4 regions of the Mucilaginibacter sp. P5_A6 genome follow, and region 1 is predicted to be linked to each of the others. Evidence: riboswitches for the same ligand, from Rfam matches in the RefSeq annotation. Region 1 holds a riboswitch; each other region holds the start of a gene.
The links. Region 1 has a riboswitch for S-adenosylmethionine ahead of metH (methionine synthase). Riboswitches for the same ligand answer to the same signal wherever they lie in the genome.
Positions count from the first base shown of each region.

Region 2: another riboswitch for S-adenosylmethionine. It lies ahead of AC1DO4_RS08070 (hypothetical protein); the one in region 1 lies ahead of metH (methionine synthase).
Region 3: another riboswitch for S-adenosylmethionine. It lies ahead of AC1DO4_RS14405 (TlpA family protein disulfide reductase); the one in region 1 lies ahead of metH (methionine synthase).
Region 4: another riboswitch for S-adenosylmethionine. It lies ahead of AC1DO4_RS18950 (O-acetylhomoserine aminocarboxypropyltransferase/cysteine synthase family protein); the one in region 1 lies ahead of metH (methionine synthase).

Region 1 covers NZ_JBFUKZ010000002.1:371,211-375,636, forward strand. Annotated here, with positions in the region: gene metH (methionine synthase) at 1-3,232, opposite strand, end outside; SAM riboswitch class I at 3,395-3,505, opposite strand; gene AC1DO4_RS03635 (Bax inhibitor-1/YccA family protein) at 3,641-4,372, opposite strand.
Region 2 covers NZ_JBFUKZ010000006.1:57,718-62,143, reverse strand. Annotated here, with positions in the region: gene AC1DO4_RS08075 (family 2A encapsulin nanocompartment shell protein) at 1-588, opposite strand, end outside; SAM riboswitch class I at 736-848, shown strand; gene AC1DO4_RS08070 (hypothetical protein) at 909-1,553, shown strand; gene AC1DO4_RS08065 (4'-phosphopantetheinyl transferase family protein) at 1,759-2,415, shown strand; gene AC1DO4_RS08060 (sensor histidine kinase) at 2,438-3,910, opposite strand; gene AC1DO4_RS08055 (hypothetical protein) at 4,239-4,426, shown strand, end outside.
Region 3 covers NZ_JBFUKZ010000012.1:50,189-54,614, reverse strand. Annotated here, with positions in the region: gene AC1DO4_RS14410 (hypothetical protein) at 14-226, shown strand; gene AC1DO4_RS14405 (TlpA family protein disulfide reductase) at 358-927, opposite strand; SAM riboswitch class I at 1,045-1,156, opposite strand; gene AC1DO4_RS14400 (hypothetical protein) at 1,454-1,663, opposite strand; gene AC1DO4_RS14395 (lipase maturation factor family protein) at 1,733-3,043, shown strand; gene AC1DO4_RS14390 (hypothetical protein) at 3,048-3,242, shown strand; gene AC1DO4_RS14385 (DUF4297 domain-containing protein) at 3,382-4,426, shown strand, end outside.
Region 4 covers NZ_JBFUKZ010000019.1:52,066-56,491, reverse strand. Annotated here, with positions in the region: gene AC1DO4_RS18955 (homoserine O-acetyltransferase family protein) at 1-486, opposite strand, end outside; gene AC1DO4_RS18950 (O-acetylhomoserine aminocarboxypropyltransferase/cysteine synthase family protein) at 575-1,894, opposite strand; SAM riboswitch class I at 2,138-2,248, opposite strand; gene AC1DO4_RS18945 (trans-sulfuration enzyme family protein) at 2,429-3,547, opposite strand; gene AC1DO4_RS18940 (hypothetical protein) at 3,639-4,160, shown strand; gene mqnE (aminofutalosine synthase MqnE) at 4,320-4,426, shown strand, end outside.

The sequences.
Region 1 (4,426 bases):
CCAGTTCATCGCAGCCTATACCCGTAGTCACGGCAAATCCTCCAAAATAATCGGGCACACCGCTCTCTTTTGGTGCGATAAAATCTGACAGAGCATAGTAAGGATCGCCTTTAACCTTTTCGGCCTGCTGACGAAGCGTATGGATGCGAGTTAATAAAGTAGTACGGCTTTCATCTGTATACAGTTCAATATCATCACCAACACTATTGGCCGGCCAAAAACCAATCACACCATTGGCGTGTAATAGTTTCTGATCTACAATTTTCTTTAACAGCTCCTGTGCATCATCAAAAAGCTTTTTAGCTTCATCGCCCACAAACTTATCAGCAAATATTTTGGGGTAGCTGCCGCGTAGTTCCCAGGTATGGAAAAACGGTGTCCAATCAATATAGGGAACAAGCTCTTCCAGCGGGTACGATTCAAATACTTTAGTGCCGGTAAAGGTTGGCTTTGGCGCAACATCACCGTCAAGGCTGATCTGGAAACGGGCCTGCCTCGCCTGCCCGATAGTTACAAAACGTTTATCCGACTTTTTATTCAAATGCGCTTCGCGCGATTTGGCATATTCTTCCTTAATGTTTCGGATATAAGCATCTCTGCCCTCGCGATTCATCAGGCTACTGCAAACGGTAACGCTACGTGATGCATCCAATACGTGGATGGCAGCACCCGAGTAATGAGGATCAACCTTAACTGCCGCATGGATGCGCGAGGTGGTAGCCCCGCCTATGATGAGCGGAATAGTAAAACCTTCACGTTCCATTTCCTTGGCAAAATGCACCATTTCATCCAATGAAGGGGTGATCAGTCCGCTCAGGCCGATAATGTCTACGTTTTGTTTTTTTGCTTCCTCGATGATCCTTTGTGCCGGTACCATTACGCCCAGGTCAATTACCTCGAAGTTGTTACAGGCCAAAACTACGCCTACTATATTTTTACCAATATCGTGCACATCGCCCTTTACGGTGGCCATCAATATTTTACCGGCATTGGCACGGCTGCCGCTGGAGTCTTCTCCGGCATCAATAACCCTTTGTTTTTCAAGCTCGATAAATGGCAGTAGGTAAGCCACCGCCTTTTTCATTACCCGGGCTGATTTTACCACCTGTGGCAAAAACATTTTGCCGGCGCCAAACAAATCGCCTACTATGTTCATGCCATCCATCAATGGGCCCTCAATAACCTCCAAAGGTTTATCATAAGCCAGGCGCGCTTCTTCCACATCATTATCCAGGTACTCAATAATGCCCTTCACAAGCGCGTGCGATAAACGCTCCTGTACAGTTCCCTTGCGCCATTCTTCATCGCGCACTACCTCTTTACCTTTGCTTTTAATGGTATCGGCATATTCTACCAGGCGCTCGGTGGAATCATCTCTGCGATTAAGTAATACATCTTCTACCAGTTCGAGCAGGGTTTTATCTATTTCTTCATAAACTTCCAGCATCCCCGCATTCACAATTCCCATATCCATACCTGCTTTAATGGCATGGTACAGGAATGCCGAGTGCATTGCCTCGCGCACTACATTGTTTCCTCTAAACGAGAAGGAAATATTACTAACCCCACCGCTTACTTTGGCGTGTGGAAGGTTCTGTTTAATCCAACGCGTGGCTTCAATAAAATCAACCGCGTAGTTATTGTGTTCTTCCAGGCCGGTTGCAACAGTTAATATATTAGGGTCGAAAATAATATCCTGCGGAGGGAAACCAACCACGTTAACCAATATATCATAGGAGCGTTTACAAATCTCGGTACGGCGCTGTAATGAATCGGCCTGCCCGGTTTCGTCAAAGGCCATCACTACTGTGGCAGCGCCATAGCTTAATATTTTGCGGGCATATTCAATAAACTTTTCTTCGCCTTCTTTTAGGGAGATAGAGTTTACAATACCCTTACCCTGGATGCATTTTAACCCAGCTTCGATAACCGTCCATTTGGATGAATCGATCATGATAGGCAGTTTGGCAATATCAGGTTCGGAGGCCACCAGGTTCAGGAATTTTACCATTACCGCTTCCGAATCAATCATACCCTCATCCATATTGATATCGATTACCTGGGCACCACCCTCCACCTGTTGCAAGGCAACGGCTAATGCGGCTTCATAATCCTCGGCTAAAATAAGTTTCGAGAACTTTGGCGACCCTGTGATATTGGTACGTTCGCCCACATTCACAAAAATACTTTCGGGCTTTATGGTAACTGCTTCTAAACCACTCAGGCGCAAATCGGGTTCAACTTCAGGAATTCTTCTTGGTGGATATTTTGCAGCTCGTTCGGCAATACACTTAATATGCTCTGGCGTGGTGCCACAACAGCCCCCCACAATATTAACCAGCCCGGCTTTAATAAAATCATCAAGCTGGTGCGCTGTTTCATGCGCGGTTTCGTCATACTGGCCAAACTCATTTGGCAAGCCCGCATTGGGATAGGCCGAAATAAATACGTCAGCTTTTTCAGAAAGCTCGGCCAGGTGCGGACGCATTTCTTTAGCACCCAAAGCGCAGTTTAACCCCACCGAAAGCAGGTTGGCATGGCGTATCGAGTTCCAGAAAGCTTCAACAGTTTGCCCCGATAAAGTACGACCTGACGCATCGGTTATAGTCCCCGAGATCATAACTGGCAAATGCTTACCCGATTCATTTGCATAACGATTTATTGCAAACAACGCGGCTTTGGCGTTAAGGGTATCAAATATGGTTTCAACCAATAACAGGTCCGATCCCCCATCAACCAAACCTCGAACCTGGTCGTAATACGCGTTAGCCAGGTCATCAAAAGTAACAGCACGATAACCCGGATCGTTAACATCGGGCGATAAGGACGCGGTACGGTTAGTTGGTCCAACAGCACCGGCAACAAAACGCGGTTTTGATGGATTTTTTTTAGTGTATTCGTTGGCTACTTCGCGGGCAAGGCGAGCGCCCTCGTAGCTCAGCTCATAAGCCAGTTCTTCCAGCTTATAATCGGCAAGCGAAATTATTTGCGTACTAAAGGTATTGGTCTCGATGATATCCGCGCCGGCATCCAAATATTCGGCATGAATTGCCTTTATGATATCTGGGCGTGTGATGTTCAGCAGGTCATTATTTCCCTGAAGATCGCTGATATGATCTTTAAACCTCTCCCCACGAAAATCCCGCTCGGCAAGCTGGTACCGCTGTATCATGGTACCCATAGCCCCGTCAATTATAAGGATTCGTTTTTCTAATTCTTTTCTAATGTCCATTTTGGTATCAAGTAGCGAGTATCAAGTATCAAGTACGGGAAATTCCGGTGCTTGATTTTTAAATTAGGCCATAGCACAAAACAAAAATGTCTTGATACCTGATACTAACTACTTGATACTTAAAAAAGCTTACATCGAAAAGTCGGGTGTTATATTGACTTTCGCTTATCTTTCCCAGGGCCGTATGGCTGGCTGAGTAGAATGTAGCACCTTGTGAAGCACAGGTTGCTAAGACATCGCAGGGTCTAATCCCTCCGTCTTTCTCCATAAGCAATGCAAAGGTGCATAATAAAGCGGTAAAATGCAATAGTTGTTTAACCCTTCAATCTGTATGCTGCGTAAATTTATGTGTACAAAAAAAGCCGCCTTTTGCAGGCAGCTTTTAATAACAGATGTTTTGCGGGGTTATTATCTTCTTCTGCCAAATAAACGCAGTATCATCAGGAAAAGGTTGATAAAATCAAGGTATAGCGTTAAGCCCCCTAAAAGTGCCATTTTACCGGCCGAAGCATTGCCATACTCAAGGCCTGCGCCAATGCGCTTTAGCTTTTGAACATCATAAGCGGTTAAGCCTACAAAAACGGCTATACCAATGTAGCTAATAATGTATTCCAGTTGGGTACTATGCATAAACATATTAAATAATGATGCAACGATAATGCCCACCAGCCCCATAATCATTATTGAACCGAAATTTGTAAGGTCCGTTTTAGTAGTATAACCAGCAACTGCCATAATGCCAAATACAACAGATGTGGTAATAAACACGCCGAGCACGGAACTTGCTGTATAAATTATAAGGATATAACTTAAACTAATGCCCATTACTGCCGAAAAAGCAATAAACAGCAACGCAGCTACCCCGTAAGATAAGCGGTTGAAGCCAAATGAAATAATTAGCACAAAAGCCAGCGGAGCAAACATAACAATAGTACCTAAGCCGGTATTGCGGCCTGTGGCCGGGTCTCTGAGCATTTCATATAATGCCTGGTTATGAGAAAACATGAATGCGCAAAAGGCCGAAAGGCCTAAAGCCACAAACATCCATAAAAATACATTGGCTATAAATTTACGGGATGCATCTTGTTCTGTTAATTGTATTACGTTTTTGTAAACGTATTCAGGATCTTTAGTTTCCATTTTTTTTATAAATAAATCTTATACGAATTTAGGAATAATAAGTGAATATATTGT
Region 2 (4,426 bases), on a different contig from region 1:
TACGCCGCGTCGGGTACATTCGCGACCGAAGGCAGCTATAGCCAGCGGATGCAGCAGGAAAAAGCCAGGTTCTTTCCAAACTTTAGTGATCAGTTCATCCAGGTCATCCGGGGTGGGAGGGCCCAGCCTGGGTTTAATTTTTTGTGATGGGGCGATACTGCTCAGTAGCCCATATTCAGGATTGTTAATGAGCTCGCTTTCCTGCCTTTCCTTAACGATTTCGATAGTAAGGCGGAGTTGTTCACTGATCTGGTTGTAAGGCTTGCTGTACAGATCGGATACGCGGGTGTGTACGTCCAATACCGTATTTACTGCGCTCAGGTTATACTCTCTGGGATTTTCCTCGTAGTCTACAAAGGTTGACGGCAGTTCACGTTCATCGCGCGAAGAGCAATCAACTTCTACATTATTAGCGTCTACAACTTTGTTTAAACGGTATACGCCAGATTCAACCGGGATCCAATTGAGTAAATGAGTTAACCAGCGTGGCGTAATGGTTGATAACTGTGGAACGGTACGGGTTGCTACCGCTAACTGCCTGGCGGCTACATCGCCAAGAGCTGTTTGTTTTGATTTTTGATCTGGCATTTTGGATAATAGACTAAGTGTATTAAGAAATTATTTTATGGTGCTGCTTTAAATTACAATAACCTGTTCGCAATGATAAGAAATAATATATATTAAATCTATAGAATTTATAGAATTAATATATATTTGCAGTATCACATTCTTTTTTACTTATCCAGAAAGACAGAGTGAAAGGCCCGATGATGTCTTGGCAACCTATACAATACCTTGTGTTGTAAAAGGTGCTAATTCCTGCTCCTGTAAAGGGAGAGAGATAAGATGCTACAGGTTTATAAATATCTCCACAGCTCTTTTCCGGGTAGTTGTTGTCATTGTTACTCTTGGCTAAGGACGCCGACAGATTTTATATTATCTTAATTAGACATCAACAGGCCGCGATAGCTTATATCCAACCACCCGTTTTTTCAAAACAATGGAAACGAACTGCCGGTATTGTATCAAAAACAGGTTTTATTTTTGTATTCCTGTTTTATCGCGGATATCACTATGGCCGCCTTTACGCGGCCGGGAAAACCTTTAAGCTGCCGCTTGATAACGGCGTGCAACATTTTATCGGTTTTTATAACGTAAGCGAGTTTAGGCTTAATAACAGGCTTTCGTCCTGTGCGCCCGACGATACCGTATGCTGGCAGAACGTAATATTTGAAAAGTTTAATACCATCAGCATCAGGGTAGCTAAGCAGTTTCAACTAAACACGCAAAACAAAATCCGCACTACCGAATATTATGGTAACGTTGGCAGGCTATTTTACGGATATGAGGCAGATACGGTTAAGCATGTTATTACACTGAAAAACCGGTCCGATACAACGGAGAAAATTGTGCTTAACTATACTGTACCATTCCCCGGCAGATTTATTATAAAAGGAGTAGACCGTAAGAATGATTCGATATATGTTGTGCTTAACAAGATTGATAAGCAATACCCGCTTGCTGCAAAAAGAACTACTGGTGATAATGAATAGCGACAAATGATTGGCTGGAACAGGTTCCCGTCCCGTTTAAGAGGCACCCAGTAAAAGGTATCAAATATTTCAGAACATTCTTTGTAGCAAAACCACGCTCGTGTTAACTTTTTTAATAAAATAAACATTTGTAAGAATTCCTGGGAAAGATGGACAAATATTGCCAATATGTTGATATTTATAATTAATTTGAGACACGGTATCAATGGTTAAAATTTATTTTATAAGCAATGAATCCCCATTGCCCAACGTTGATTTTTTAAATTATCTCAATTCATTTCCTTTAGATATAAAAAGCAAAATTTTAAGATTTAGCAGATGGCAGGATGCTCAGGCATCTCTTCTGGGCAAAGCTCTATTGAAAAAAGGATTGGATGATTTCAATTTAGATTCCAATCTGTCAAAATTAAAATATACAAATTATGGCAGACCCTACATCGAAGGTGTTTTAGATTTTAATATCTCCCATTCGGTTAATTACGTTGTTTGTGCATTTTCTACAATTGGTAGGATTGGTGTTGATATAGAGGAGGTTAAGGAGGTTTCTGTCGGTGAATTTAAAAATCAGTTTCTTGAAGAGGAATGGAACGCCATTATTAACTCTGAAAATATTTATCACTCATTTTATACTTACTGGACAGCCAAAGAGGCTATAATTAAAGCAGATGGGAAAGGGCTTAGTATTCCGCTGAATAACATTTTACTTAAAGATGGGAAATCGCTATTGGAAAAAACCTTATGGCATTATCGGGCTATTGCATTGGCTGACAATTATATAATGCACATTGCATCTGATTATCAATTGCTGAATATAAATTCTATTGGATTAGAATGGAAAGACATCGTGAATGTAAAATCTTGAATCAACCTTAAACAGATTAGTATCAATTACACATTACAGGATTTAAGGGTAAGCTAAAGCCAAAGATGCTTCCTTTTCCTGGTTCACTTTCTATTGTAAAATTTCCATTATGTTTTTTGATGATCTCGGATGCGATATAAAGTCCAAGGCCAACGCCCTGGTAAAGCATTGATGTTTTACTTACCCGGTAAAAGCGCTGAAATAATTGACCTATGTCCTCTTTTGCGATGCCTATTCCAAAATCCTCCACATTTATTACAATGTGCCCCAAAGCTACTTTCGCCTTTACAATTACTTTATTTGCATCAGGAGAATATTTTATCGCGTTATTAAGAAGATTAATCAAAACCTGTTCTATCTTAAATTGATCACCTGTGTAGTGTATATCAATTGAGTTTTCAAGCAGGATTTCATGTTTATTAGAGATTTGTTGTACGCTGGATATACTATTAGCAAGTGCATCTGAAAAACTAAATTCTGATATATTCAAATCTATTTGCCCGGAGTTGATCCTGGTAACATCTAATAAATCCTCTATTAATCTTTCCAGGCGTTTAATGCTATTGTTGGCATTTAAAATAAATGCATAAGTTTTATGAGTTTTGTTTGTCGTTTTTTCGAGGAGCTGATTAATGGCTTTAATATTGGTTAATGGCGTTTTAAATTCATGACTTACCATATTAAAGAACTCATCTTTCTTTGCTTCGGCGGCCGCGCGTCGTTCTTTTTCCTGCTTTTGAACCAATAATTCTCTGTTGGCTATAACTAATTCTGCGGCTCGTTTTTCTTTCTCTTCATCCTGAAAGTCGAGTTCTTTAAGTGCTATAATCAATTCAGCGGCACGTTTTTCTTTCTCTTCATCCCGAAAATCGAGTTCAATGTTGGCTAATATCAATTCAGCCGCCCTTTTTCCTTTTTCCTTATTTTGAAATACGAGCTCCTTGTTAGCTATGATTAATTCTGTTGCCCGTTTTTCTTTTTCCTTATTTTGAAATACCAGTTCGGCATTGGCAATTATTAACTCAGCTGCTCGTTTTTCCTTTTCTAAATTTTGGAATATTAGCTCTGTGTTTGCTATTATCAATTCAGCTGCACGCTTTTCTTTTTCCTGGTTTTGAAATATTAGCTCTGTATTCGCTAATATCAGCTCCGCAGCCCGTTTTTCTTTTTCTTCGTTTTGTAAACTGAGCTGGGCATAGGCAATAATTAATTCTGCCGCGCGCCTTTCCTTCTCTTCATTTTGAGAATCAAGCTCTTTATTTACTTCAATTAACGCTGCGGCAAGCTTTAGTTTTTCTTCGTTTTGAAAATCAAGCTCAATGTTTGCAATAATTAACTCTGCTGCGCGCTTTCCTTTTTCTTTATTTTGAAAAAGTAGTTGGGTGTTTGCAATGCTTAATTCGGCAGCAAGCTTTTCTTTTTCCTGATTTTGGATGATGAGCTCTTTGTTTGCAATACTTAATTGATCGGATAGATTCATTTTATCTTTTTCCATAATATGGCTTTACAACCAATTTGGGGGGTATATCGTAACTGTCCGATACAAATTATAACAAACTGATTGTGAATTGCTAAGCTTGAAAAAACCGGATCACTACAATAGTACATAATAAAAATGTACTATCGGCATGATAAAGCCTTAATAGGTTAAAAAGTTACCCCGATAGCCCTCTTAGTTCTGCCTTGATTTCTATTTCTTCAATTACTAATTAAAAACCCGAACCTTAAACGAAAATCGCCGTTTAATTTACTTAATCCCCCTACGCTAATTAAGTAATAATCCTGTCGGATTAAATATCATTTTTTCAGAAAAAATTTCATTAATGGATGATAATGTAAATAAAGAAAAACCCGAAGTAAGACTCAGAGCTTTCAGGGCAATTGATGAGCCCGAAACTTGCGAGCTATTTATTGAAGGCCACACTAATGTTTTAACCAGCATTGGCGTTACAAAGGTTACATCCTCTAAAAATGAATGGTCGGCAAACCCCGGCGCTTTTGTAATAATCGT
Region 3 (4,426 bases), on a different contig from region 1:
TAATTAGTTTTTGTTGCCGGCACAGCAAAGCCAGTCAACAGCTTTTTTTGGGCAAAACAATCCCCGCTGGATACTTTATAGTGCCGGTAAATTCATTATTGATTGTGTTGGTTATAAGCAAAGGCAGCCAGCTGCAGCAGGCATGGGGCTAATAACCGTTGCCATTAAGTTAACAGCAACAACGCATACACTGCATATACAGGTAAACAGAGGCGGAGGAAAATGATACCAATTTGCTGGCAGGGAGTACGTTTTGGAAAGGTGTTCTTGTTGTTTTCATAACAATTTGATATATAGATGGTAACAGGGTCAGTTTAAATACGGAGTTAAAATCATTATTTAGCTTTAAGCCTTTATTTAGTTTACAGATGCAGTTTTATTGTTAACCAGCGCATCTACTGCTTTTAGCATCGATGCAAATTCCTGTGTATCATACAAACGGGTGAGGTAAACAATCTTCCCATCTTTATCGATAACTACATTACGGGTTACCCCGCTTTTTTTATTGGCAAAACGACCGAAAATATTAGCCCCCGGATCAAGCGCCAATGGATAGCTGATCTTCATTTCCTGTTGAAAGTGCTGCACCTTTTCAAGGGGTTCATCGCGGTCTACCCCTATCAGGATCAGACCATTGCCTTTGTAGGCTTGCCATACTTCCTTTTCAAGACGAGGCATTTCCTGGCGGCATACACTGCACCAGCTGGCGGTAAACTGCAGGATAACCACTTTGCCACGCAACTCTTTTAAGGACGTTTTGCTGCCATCGGCCAATACAAGCTCAAAATCGGCAGGGGCCTGGTCGCCAACTTTTACAATATAGCCACGGTCAACAGATGCACTATCGGCTGGTTTTGCCGTTTGTGCGCCGGCAAACAGTGCGCTTATTAAAAACGAGCAGGTAATTAGTAAATGTTTAATATTCATAGTTGTAAATTTTAATGCCTATTTTATGCAGGCAGAAATTTTCAGAAATTTAATTAAACAGGAAATTTTGGAGAGAAAGGCACAACGATCAGCCATAAGCTGCGCAATAATTTGCGGATATTATCTTTTCCGCTTTTTACGGCGGACAGGAATTAGCACCTTTATAACAATGGGCTTACAGGTTGCTAAGACATCATCGGGCCTTTCCCTCAGTCTTTCTTGATAATTAAATTAAAGAACTTATTTCGCCTGCAAATGTAGAATATATTCTACTAAATACATAGACATTGTATAATTTAATTGTCATTTATTTGCAACACTGGCACCAGCCTGTAGTATCTCGGTATTTTGCGTCCCTTCAATACCTTATTAAATCCCTCCGGAGGCCGCGTTATGAACCTGCCACGCTCCTTTTAAGCTCCTTTCAACCACCATTCGGACTCCGCGATAATTATTAGATTTTAGGATAAATTTTAACAAACTATATACTACTATTAATGTACTATTATTGAGGAATGTTGTACTATTATTGAGGAATGTGCAAAAAGCAACTAAGTAAATAGAATTGGAAACGGGAAACAAAATAGACAGCGGATCCGGCGGCGTTTTTCGGATGCCGGGCGCCCCTCCCAGCTACTGGCTTACGCGCTTTGTCATCCTCCGGCTGCTGGGGGTGGTGTATGCTGTTGCCTTCCTGGTGGCCATCAACCAGGTAGTACCTTTGATCGGTTCTCATGGGCTCCTTCCCCTGGAAATTTACCTGAAGCAGGTGAGCGCCGCCCTGGGCTCGGCGGGGGCGGGGTTTGTGCGGCTGCCGTCGATCTTCTGGCTCTGGCATTCTGATGCCGCGCTTTTAACTGCCGCCTGGATCGGGTTTGTGCTGTCATGCGTAGTAGTGGCGGGCTACGCCAATGCGCCGCTGCTTGCGGTACTCTGGTTTCTGTACATGTCGTTTGTTCACCTGGGGCAGGATTGGTATGGATACGGCTGGGAGATCCAGCTTAACGAAACCGGCTTTCTGGCTATCTTCCTCTGCCCGCTCCTCAGCCTGCGCCCGTTTCCGCGGTATGCGCCTCCCCTGCCCATTATCATTTTATTTCGCTGGCTCACCTTCCGCATTATGCTGGGTTCGGGGTTGATCAAATACCGCGGGGATGAAATATGGCGTAACGGCACTGCCCTTTACTACCATTTCGAAACACAGCCTATTCCCGGGCCGCTGAGCCGGTGGTTTCATTTTCTGCCGCGGATAATGCTCAAGACCGGCATCTGGTTCAATTGGCTTGGCGAGCTGATAGCACCATGGTTCGTATTCGGGCCAAAGGTTGTGCGTCATGTTGCGGGGGCGGTGATCGTGTTATTCCAGGTTAGCATTATACTCAGCGGCAATCTTTCTTTTTTAAACTGGCTTACCATTATTCCGGCTTTGGCCTGTTTGGACGACAGCTTCTGGGCCAGGGTTCTTCCCCGCACACTGGTTCGTAAGGCGGAAGCTGCGGCCGGGGGCGCCGAAGAATCCAAACCTATGCTCATCACCTCCTGGGTAGTTGCCGGCTTAATTGCAATCCTGAGCATCCAGCCTGCAATGAACCTGCTGTCCCCGGGGCAGGTTATGAACTCCTCCTTCGACCCGCTGGATCTGGTAAATACCTATGGCGCATTCGGCTCTGTGGGGCGGGAACGCTTGAACGTAGTATTTGAGGGAACGATGGACCAGGTACCCGACAAAGCCAGCTGGAAACCCTACATCTACAAAGGCCTGCCGGTGCTGCTTAACAAGCCGTCGCCGCAAATAGCGCCCTACCAGTTACGTTTAGACTGGCAAATGTGGTTCGCCGCCATGTCTTCTCCCGATCAATATCCATGGACCTATAACCTGGTGTGGAAGCTCCTTCATAACGATCCCGGTGCTATAAGTTTGTTTGCCGGCAATCCCCTCCCCACCGGGCCGCCGCGGTATATCCGGGCAGTGCTATATCGTTATACATTCGCAAAGCCAGGCAATCCCCAGGGCCTTTGGTGGAATCGCGAACAGATCAGCATTTGGATTTCGCCAACCTCAACAAATGATCCACGCCTGGTGGAATATGTGAAAGGTATGGGATGGATGCCGTGAATTGATGGATAGAAGAACAAGCGTGGACAATCATTTTATCGAACTGTTTTCACCTGCAGTAACGCAACAAAAGATCGACTATATTCATCAAAATCCCGTTAGGGCAGGATTAGTATACCGCACCGACGATTACATCTATTCAAGCGCATCTAATTATGCCGGTATTGATGGATTAGTTGATGTCGATTGTTTGTTTTAGTTATTCTGTAGTCGGAGACTACAGGCATAGTGGTTCGGAGACTTCGAACAGCGAAGAAATATTAAGTTGTGAGGGCAAGAAATATTTTGCATTTAAGATTTAATCCTTACTTTGCAAAACCAGAAACCTTAGATCCGGCATGGACACACAAAACCCTCTATTCAGCCCTCAACGTGAAAAAGCAGGCTCCGAAACAAAGGCTAAATACGCCTACCAATATCATTGGGCGCTTTACAGAGCAATTCAAGAACACACGAAAAAAAATGAGTATGCGGTATTTGTTGAACTTCAAGAAGACGTGGTTATGTGTGATTCATTAGATGCCACGAAAGCAAAATTTGAATTCAATCAAGTTAAAACCAATAATGCGAAGTTCACGAAAAATGTTCTAATTAGGCAAAAAAATGGTAGTTCCCCTCTAGGGAAATTGATAAGTAGTGCAGCCAATAAAGTATATGCTGACAAGGTATCAGAACTGAATTTTGTTGCTGTATCTGGATTCGGAATCACTTTAAAAAAACCAGGAGTCACTCTAAAGAAAATTACCGTTCCAGATATTGATGATACTGATTTATCACATTTAACGCTTGCGATCAAAAAAGAACTTAGTGTTACTCCATTACCGACAAACCTTCAGTTCATCATTCCTGATTTATCGAATACCAACTTTCAAAATGACGTAATCGCAGAAATCTCTAAACTCATAAGTCTCTTATTTCCGGGCTCAAACTATAATTCTGTTGATATTTATCGAACACTAATTGACGAAGTTAACAGGAAAGGCGAGGTTTCTTATGATTTTACTAAATGGGATGAAGTATTCAAAAATAAAGCCCTTACATGCTCAACTGTTGCGAAAGTTATAAATGAATTTACAAATCTAAAAGACCAGGCAAAAATTGAAGCCAGTTTTTACGCATATATGCAAGATTTAAATTTGAATACATTGCAAAGTATGAGTTTCAAAAGAAGTTTTGATCGTTATAGACAAATGCGAATAGGCACTAAGACTGTAACTCAACTCGACGTTTCCAAGGAAATTAATCTTCAGATATCAACAAATTTAGTTTCGGACCTTTCCGATGTAGAAAAATTTATAAACGAGGTTTATGTTGCATTAGATAGTAAAATAAAGGCAAATTTTATTTCTGACCAAGATGCAAAAGCCGCAATAATTTGTGAAC
Region 4 (4,426 bases), on a different contig from region 1:
GGCATTGGTTGCTATCAGTATCAAATTTTTAATCCGCTCGGGCTCAATAATTCCCCATTCAATAGCTTGCTGGCCGCCTAATGAGCCACCAATAAGGATATGGATATTACCTATCCCCAAATGATCTGCCAAAAGCTGATGTGCTTTTATAATATCCCTGATAGTAAACTGCGGAAAAGCCTGTAAATAAGGCTGCCCGTTTGCCGGGTTAATACTTAAAGGGTTGGTTGTGCCATAAGGCGAACCCAGGATATTGGCGCATACTATAAAATGCTCTTCGGCATTAAATTTATTACCTGTGCCTACAAAACCTTTCCACCAATCATAAACATCCGAATTAGCGGTTAGGGCATGGCATACCCATACCACATTATCTTTTGCTTTGTTAAGCCTGCCATAAGTATGAAAGCCTATCTCCAGTTCATGTAATTCCTCACCGGATTCAAGGCCGAATGGTTGAGTGTACTTAAATATTTCTGTGTTCATTCTTTTGTCTTGTTATCGCGGGTGCAGCTGATTTTATTGTCAGCCGCAGCCCATAACAACTTTACTATATCACTTAAAAAAAACTATACTATACTAATTGGGCCGATGCCCTTTTTATTTTGGCAAATGCCTGTTCAAAATCTGCTTTAATATCATCAATATGCTCAATACCCACAGCAACGCGTAACGAATTAGGCCTTACACCTGCCGATAACTGTTCCTCATCAGAAAGCTGCTGATGCGTAGTTGCCGATGGCTGAATGATCAATGTTTTTGCGTCGCCAACATTAGCTAAATGACTTACCAGTTTAAGATTATCAATTAGTTTACCGGCATCTTCTTTATCACCGTCTATCTCAAAGGATAACACCGCTCCAAAACCATTTTTAAGGTATTTTTTAGCCAGTTCATGGTAGGGCGATGATTCCAGTCCCGGATAGTTAACTGTTGCTACCTGGGGATGCTGGTCGAGCCATTTGGCAAGCTCCAGTGTGTTATCTACATGGCGCTGTACACGCAATGAAAGGGTTTCTAATCCCTGGATATTCAACCATGAATTAAATGGTGATTGCGAAGGGCCAAAATCTCTAAGGCCTTCCACACGGGCACGTATTATAAACTGAATGTTACCAAACGGGCCGCCAATGCCAAATACATCGGCAAATACCAAACCGTGGTAACCTTCAGACGGCTCTGTAAACTGCGGAAACTTGCCATTGGCCCAGTTATAAGTACCGCCATCAACTATTGCACCGCCAATGCTGGTTCCATGACCACCTATCCATTTGGTGGTTGATTGTACCACCACACTTGCGCCATGCTCCAACGGGCGAAACAGATACCCGCCTGCTCCAAAAGTATTATCAACTATTAAAGGCAGATCGTGCTTTTTAGCGAGAGCGCCTACCTTATCAAAATCGGCAATGGTAAAGCCGGGGTTACCTATGGTTTCCAGGAAGATGGCTTTGGTTTTACCATCGATGAGGGCTTCAATACTTTCGGCAGTATCATCTTTGGCAAAACGCGCCTCGATGCCTAAGCGCTTAAAGGCTACCTTAAACTGGTTATAAGTACCGCCATATAAAAATGGCGAGGTAACAAAGTTGTCGCCAACCTGTAATATATTATTTAATGCAATGAATTGTGCTGCCTGGCCCGATGCCGTAGCTAATCCTGCAATACCACCCTCTAAAGCCGCTATACGTTTTTCAAACACATCGGTAGTGGGGTTCATTAATCGGGTATAAATGTTGCCAAACTCCTTTAAGGCGAACAGGTTTGCACCATGCTCGGCGCTTTTAAATACGTAAGATGTAGTTTGGTAAAGCGGTACGGCGCGCGCACCTGTAGTTGGGTCAACTTCCTGGCCAGCGTGTAGTTGTAAGGTTTCGAATTTTAAGGCAGACATAGTTTTAAGTTTTTGAAGGTTATAATTAAATTTTTGATGTTTGAATGGATTTTAGCAAGCTGATAAATTGTTTACCAGTTTTACAACACGTATATTTTCAGGGATTGAAAAAGAAACGCATTAAAGCATCAACAGCAGCAACACATACAAATACCGCTATTTAAGCTAATAGGTTGTATGTTACCGTTTTGGGTATTAAAAATGTTGCCTGTAGTAATTTTAATTAAACTTTTCATGGTTATAAATTTATATTCCCCGGTGTTATTTGCCGGGACAGGAATTGGCACCTTCTTCAAAATTGAAGGGTTGCCAGCGGGTCATTGAGCCTGATCTCTCGCCGCTTCTTTATAAATCAATACCCGAACTATGCGGAGAATTGATCGACTATAGTGGTATCGCTACCAAATAATGTTCCAAAGATAAGCGGATATTTATTTAAATACCAAATTAAATTTTTATTTAGATTAAAGACTGCTGGGCAAAGGAGCAAGAACACATGGCATTTCTGTCCTTGCTCCTCCGTCTTTTCATCCTTTATCCATTCAAAGCCTGCTCCAAATCGGCCACTAAATCATCAATATGTTCCAGCCCAACCGATACCCGTAATAAGTTAAACGGTGTTTTAGTATCGGGGCCTTCCATGGTTGCACGGTGCTCTATCAAACTTTCCACACCGCCAAGGCTGGTTGCCCTGGTAAATATTTTTAGCTTGTTGATGATGTTGTGGGTATCGTTTTCATCGCCCTTAACTATAAAGGATAGCATTCCACCAAAGGCAAGCATTTGGTCTTTAGCAATTTCATGCTGCGGATGCGATGTTAAACCGGGATATAAAACCTTTTCTACTTTGGGGTGATACTCTAGAAATTCAGCTAATAACTGCGCATTGTTTACATGTGCTTTAACACGGTATGGCAGGGTTTTAATGCTGCGCACCAGCCAAAAGCAGTCGGTTGGAGAGGGGATAGCACCACCCATTTCCTGCACCTGGCGTATTTTTGCCCACCAATCGCTTTTTTCGGCGGTAATTAACGCTCCGCCCATCAGGTCGCTATGCCCGCCAAAGTATTTTGTTGCCGAATGCATTACCATATCGGCACCTAAGGCTAATGGCTGCTGGCATATCGGTGTTGCGAATGTATTGTCAACAACAACTTTGAGGTTTTTTGCTTTCGCGATAGCTGCCACCTTTTTAACATCAGTAATTTTGAGCAGCGGATTTGACGGTGTTTCTATCCAGATTACACCGGTTTCGGGCTTAATGTGCTGCAATAATACTTCACTATCGTTAACATCAATAAAATCGAAAGTTAATATACCGGCAAACAGGTTTTTAAGCTGGTTGCGCAGGCCGTGATACATATCATCGGGACAAATAATATGGGTACCCGGTTTAAGTGATTGAAATACGGCCATGCCAGCGGCATTGCCTGATGAAAATGAAGCAGCATCAACACCACCTTCTAATTGGGCTATCACATTCTCCAGTAACGAGCGGTTGGGGTTTGATGACCGGCTATAGATATGCCCTCCCGGAAAGTCGCCATCCATACCACGCTCAAACGTGGTAGACATAACAATAGGCTGTATCACAGCTCTTGATGATCCATCAATATGGTTACCCGCGTGTATGGCTATAGTTTCAGTTTTCATTTTGTATATGGTATAAATCAAAGTAAATAAGATTATTTGTGATTTACTGTAGCGACAGGCGTAAATATCACGTAATTATTAAAAAACACCTATGAAAAACCTGTACCTGCTTACCATTATCATTGTACTAACGGCCTCAGGCTGCCAAAAAGAAAACATTGCCAAACAAAGCGAATATGATACCAGTTATAAAGCGTGGTTAAGCTTTAAAAGCAGTGCAAAAAATTCCTATTCGTACACCACAAGTTTTGGCTCGTGGACAGGTTTTGGTGTTAGCATCAAAACAGGCGTTAGTAATGGCAAAGTTGTATCGCGCAATTACATCCGGATACAATCACGCAATGATGGTACTAACAAAACCGACACAGTTAAAACCTGGCATGAAGATGCCGCTACTATAAATACACATCCTAATGATGCCGGCATCGCCCTTACCATTGATGGCGTATACTTAAAAGCGCGCACCGAATGGCTTAAAGTTGATGCAAAAAGCAACGACATTATATTTGAAGCAAAAAACAATGGTTTAATATCAAACTGTGGTTATGTGCCTCATGGCTGCCAGGACGATTGCTTTAACGGAGTTACCATTACAACGATAACAGCCTTGTAAGCTAAAAGCCAAAAGCTCAAGGCATAAAGCTTTTTGAAATATGGCTATCTGTCTTAGGCTTCTTTCCGCTCATAATCTGATTGTCAAGAATGACTTGCGCTTTAAGCTTTCCGCCTTGAGCTTTCTGCTTTTTTAGTACATTTGTACAAAGTTTTTTTAATGGAGGCTGAAAATAATTTACAGTTATTATTACAAAATCCGGATCTGCCTGCTGATTTAAAGCACATTGCCGGGAAAGTACAACGCAGCGAACGGATAACCTTTGA